2 regions of the Staphylococcus muscae genome follow, and region 2 is predicted to be linked to the other one. Evidence: predicted binding sites of a transcription regulator. Region 2 holds the regulator's gene; the other holds the start of a gene.
The links. Region 2 encodes CtsR, which represses protease genes until heat stress. Its sites were predicted from a motif close to ATGGTCAATAAAGGTCAAACA; they were not measured.

Region 1: clpB (ATP-dependent chaperone ClpB) is a predicted target of CtsR. The motif match lies at 1,105-1,125, and genes of this name have one in related genera.

The regions. Positions count from the first base shown of each region.
Region 1 covers NZ_CP027848.1:2,054,847-2,057,343, forward strand. The annotation lists gene C7J88_RS10195 (acyltransferase family protein) at 1-1,012, shown strand, start outside; gene clpB (ATP-dependent chaperone ClpB) at 1,163-2,497, shown strand, end outside.
Region 2 covers NZ_CP027848.1:1,649,772-1,652,268, reverse strand. The annotation lists gene C7J88_RS08105 (protein arginine kinase) at 1-546, opposite strand, end outside; gene C7J88_RS08100 (UvrB/UvrC motif-containing protein) at 536-1,072, opposite strand; gene C7J88_RS08095 (CtsR family transcriptional regulator) at 1,093-1,554, opposite strand; gene C7J88_RS08090 (NupC/NupG family nucleoside CNT transporter) at 1,720-2,497, shown strand, end outside.

The DNA.
Region 1 (2,497 bases), 410 kb from region 2:
CTTTGGTGGATTTGGGCTGATTAGTTTACTGACGCTTTTCATAATTGCAAGTGCAGTCATGCCAAGTGGCCTTTTTGCAAAAGGATTAGCAAATCCATTATTTTTATACATTGGTTCAAGGTCATATAGTTTATATCTTTGGCATTATCCTGTTATTGTCTTAATGCATCATCATTTTGTGCAAGGACAAATTCCTATGTTTGTATATGTCATTGATGCACTATTAATCGTGATAATGGCAGAGTTTTCTTATCGATATGTCGAAACACCTTTCCGTCGTTCAGGGTTCAAGATATTTGATTTCCGTCATTTGAAACAATGGCGTTTGCTGAACGTGAAACGTGCATGGCTTATGATTATTTTACTCGTACCATCAGTGGTAATTTTATCAGGTGTGTTCAATGGACTTGCTAAAGACAACACACACACGACTGCGATTAATACAGAAGACATGAAACAATATATGACAGTCCCGATTCCTTTAGGTGATATGAAAATAGATGGATTAGAAGTGAAAGGGCAGACTTCACCATATGCCAACTGGAAACCACTACTCATCGGTGATTCTGTTATGGTAGATATCGGTGATGCTTTTAAGGAAAAGGTAGCGAATGCGAGCATCAATGGGCTGATAGGGCGTCAACTGGTACAAGCGATTCCACTCATTCGAGAAGATTACCCTGATTATCGAGAAAAAGATGATATGGTCGTCCTGCAACTCGGAACGAATGGAGACTTTACTGATGAGCAACTCGATACACTGTTAGATCTTTTAGGGGAGTCTCAAATATATTTAGTAAATACAAGTGTGCCCCGTGATTATCAAGCGCATGTGAACGAATTGCTTAAACAAGCTGCGAAAAATCGTGATAATGTTCATCTTGTTGATTGGCATGCGAGGTCACAAGAGCATACAGAATATTTTGCGCCAGATGGTATTCATTTGGAAGCAGAGGGTGTAAAAGCATTAATTGATGAAATCATTCAAACAATAAAAGCACATCAAAAATAAGCATTGAGAAGGATAGATATCAGGTGGATTTTCCATTTTAATATCTATCCTTTTTTGTTGATTTTTAAAAATATCGGGCGTATAATATAGTTAAGGTCAAAGAAAGTCAAAGTCAAATTGACCTATTTTGAAATAAAGGAGTGACGCATTTTGGATATTAATCAGATGACGCATTCTATACAAAATGCTTTACAAAAAGCGATTGAATCAACACAAACTTATCAATTAACAAATATTGAAACAGAAGCTGTACTGAAAGCAGTTCTTGAAGCAGATGAGAGTTTATACAAAACAATTTTAGAACGTGCAGAAATAGATACAGAGGCACTTGCCAAAGCGTATGATAAAAAATTAACACAATATCCTAAGGTAACAGGTGATAATGTTCAGTATGGGCAATATTTATCGCCAAAGACAAATACATTATTTAATAAAGCAGAAGAACAGATGAAAGCATATGATGATCAATTCATCTCTATGGAACACATGTTGTTAGCTGCGATGGAAGTAGACGAAACAACCGCATCGTTTGTTGAATATAAAGAACAAGTGATTAAAGAAATTATAAAAAAAGTCAGAGGGGGAAACCATGTGACAACACAAAATCCTGAAGTGAACTATGAAGCATTATCAAAATATGGACGTGATTTAGTAGAAGAAGTACGTAAGGGCAACATGGATCCGGTTATTGGTCGTGACGAAGAAATTCGTAACACAATTCGTATTTTAAGCAGAAAAACAAAAAACAACCCAGTTTTAATCGGTGAACCGGGTGTAGGTAAAACAGCAATCGTTGAAGGATTGGCACAACGTATTGTAAAAAAAGACGTACCAGATTCATTACTCGACAAAACTGTTTTTGAACTCGATTTAAGTGCATTAGTTGCGGGTGCAAAATATCGTGGTGAATTTGAAGAACGATTGAAAGCCGTTTTGAAAGAAGTAAAAGACTCAGATGGCCGTATCTTATTATTTATTGATGAAATTCATATGCTCGTTGGTGCAGGGAAAACTGACGGTGCAATGGATGCCGGGAATATGTTGAAGCCAATGCTTGCACGTGGAGAATTGCATTGCATTGGTGCGACAACGTTAAACGAATATCGTGAATATATTGAAAAAGATTCTGCCTTAGAGCGTCGTTTCCAAAAAGTGAATGTGAAAGAGCCAAACATTGATGATACGATATCAATATTACGTGGCTTGAAAGAACGCTATGAAGTCCATCATGGGGTTCGCATTCAAGACCGTGCATTGGTTGCAGCTGCAGAATTATCTGATCGCTATATTACCGACCGCTTTTTACCAGACAAGGCGATTGACTTAGTAGACCAAGCTTCGGCGACGATTCGTACAGAAATGGGATCTAATCCAACAGAACTCGACCAAGCAAATCGTCGTGTGATGCAGCTGGAAATAGAAGAAAATGCATTGAAGAAAGAGTCGGATGAAGCGAGCCGTGTACGTCTCCAAGAACTACAAGAA
Region 2 (2,497 bases):
CATGCGCTTCATAATCGACAACCCAGGCAGATGCAACATTACACTTGCCCGCATCCCCGTTCCGATATTCGTCGGACACGTCGTCAAATAACCGAGTGTCTCATCGTAACTAATATCAACTTCGGCATCCAGTTGATCATCAATTTCCGAAGCACGTTGATACAAGGCATCCAGAGACAAGTCTTGTCCCATTACCTGAATGCGCACGTGATCTTCTTCGTTGACCATCACACTGACCGTCTCATCATCGTTTAGCAACACTGCAGCAGCAGGTTGCTTCGTCAGATCTGGACTGATCAAATGCTTCGCTACAAGCTTGTATGCACTTTGTTGGTCCATATCCGACAATCGCTGTACCTTCAAATCCGTCAGCGCGTCTTGAACTTCGTTAACAACACGATGTCCTTCATCTTCGTTTGGAAACATCAATGGATGCACATAATTTTCAAGGTTGCGTGCCAAACGAATGCGTGAAGACATCACAACAGGTTGTGTCGCCGCTTGTTGTTGACCATTCGTCAACGGCGCATCATGTTCATTCGTCATTGCGTCTCGACACCTCGCTTTGTTGCGTCTCTTCTAACGCTTGAATTTCATCTCGAACAACTGCTGCTTCTTCAAACGCTTGTTGTGCAACGAGTGTTTCTAAGTAAGCACGTTTTTCTTCGATTTGGCGTTTCAAAGCACGCTTCGTATGTGAAGACTTCGGATACTTGCCAGAATGCTCCAAATGACCACCTTGCACACGACGTACAATGTCAGCTACGTCATCACGAAACGTATCATAACAATCGTGACAGCCAAACTTACCAACATGTGCAATGTCTTTTAACGTCATCTCGCAAGTCGGACAGCGTTTCTCTTCACGAAACATCATTTGATCGACATTGATGCCGTGTTTCGCTGCGAGATGTTGTAGAATCTGTTGAATGACGAACGTGCCTTCAACATCATCACCTTCGTGCCATTGTGCATCTGAATGTCCTTGTGAATATTCATGAGACAGATGGATGCCTGTTTGTTTATCTACGTTCAATTTTTTCAGTTGTTGCTCTTCTTCATGACGGTACATGACGCATCACCTTCTCACCTTTAATAATAATTAATCACTGGTAACAACCGTTTCATGATATTGGCACGAATAATATCTCTAGCCGCCACATCTAACTTCAATGTTTCACGATCAATAACTGCCGCAATCATTTTTGCTTCTCGTTCCGTAATCAAATCATTCTCGAGCAGACCATCAATAATATAATACGCTTGCTGTTGCGATAAGGATGTACCAATCAACGACAACAAGTGTTTAATGTAATTCGCATGATCTTTCGTTTCTATCTTGGTGATTCGGATATAACCACCACCACCACGCTTACTCTCTATTTCATACCCATGTTCATTCGTAAATCTTGTCTTTATCACATAGTTGAGCTGAGATGGTACGCAATCGAAACGTTCAGCAATATTCGCACGCTGTATCTCTACAACGTCGGCTTGCGCTTCTTCAAACAACTGCTTAATATATTGCTCTATGATATCTGACATATTGTGCATCATATCACCCCTTTTGACCATCTTTGACTATATTATATGACCCTCTTTGACCTTTTTCAACCAATATGTTTTCCAATTTATCAATTTGTTATGTTATTGCTTTCATTTATGTTGTATTATAGAGTTAGTGAAAATATTAATAAATTTGAATAAGAGGTGTCATGCATGCATATTATTATTGGGATTGTCGGCATCGTTGTCTTCTTAGCGCTCGCGCTTCTTGCAAGCTCAGACAGAAAAAATGTGCGCTGGCAATACATAGGTCTTATGCTTGCCATCCAAGTCGTTTTAGCCTTTTTCTTACTTAAAACGAGCATCGGGATTAAAATTGTTGGTGGCGTAGCATCAGGGTTTGGATATTTGCTTCAACAAGCATCTGAAGGGATTAACTTTGTATTCGGCGGCTTAATGAACGAAGGGGAATCTACTTTCTTCATTAACGTATTATTACCGATCGTGTTTATTTCAGCATTAATCGGGATTTTACAATATTTAAAGATTTTACCAGTTATCATTAACGTACTTGGTTTCTTGATTTCAAAAGTTAACGGTATGGGACGTTTAGAATCATATAATGCTGTTGCTTCAGCAATCTTAGGTCAGTCTGAAGTATTCATTTCATTGAAAAAACAATTACCGTTCATTCCAAAACACCGTTTATACACATTGACAGCATCTGCCATGTCAACAGTTTCTGCGTCAATCGTTGGGGCATACTTCACAATGATCAAACCAGAATTCGTTGTAACAGCTGTTGTCTTAAACTTATTCGGTGGTTTCATCATCGCATCAATCATCAATCCATACAAAGTGGATGAAGAAAATGATAAGTTACTTATCGATACAGACGAGAAAAAACAATCATTCTTTGAAATGTTAGGGGAATACATTTTAGATGGTTTCAAAGTTGCTGTTATCGTAGGTGCCATGTTAATTGGTTATA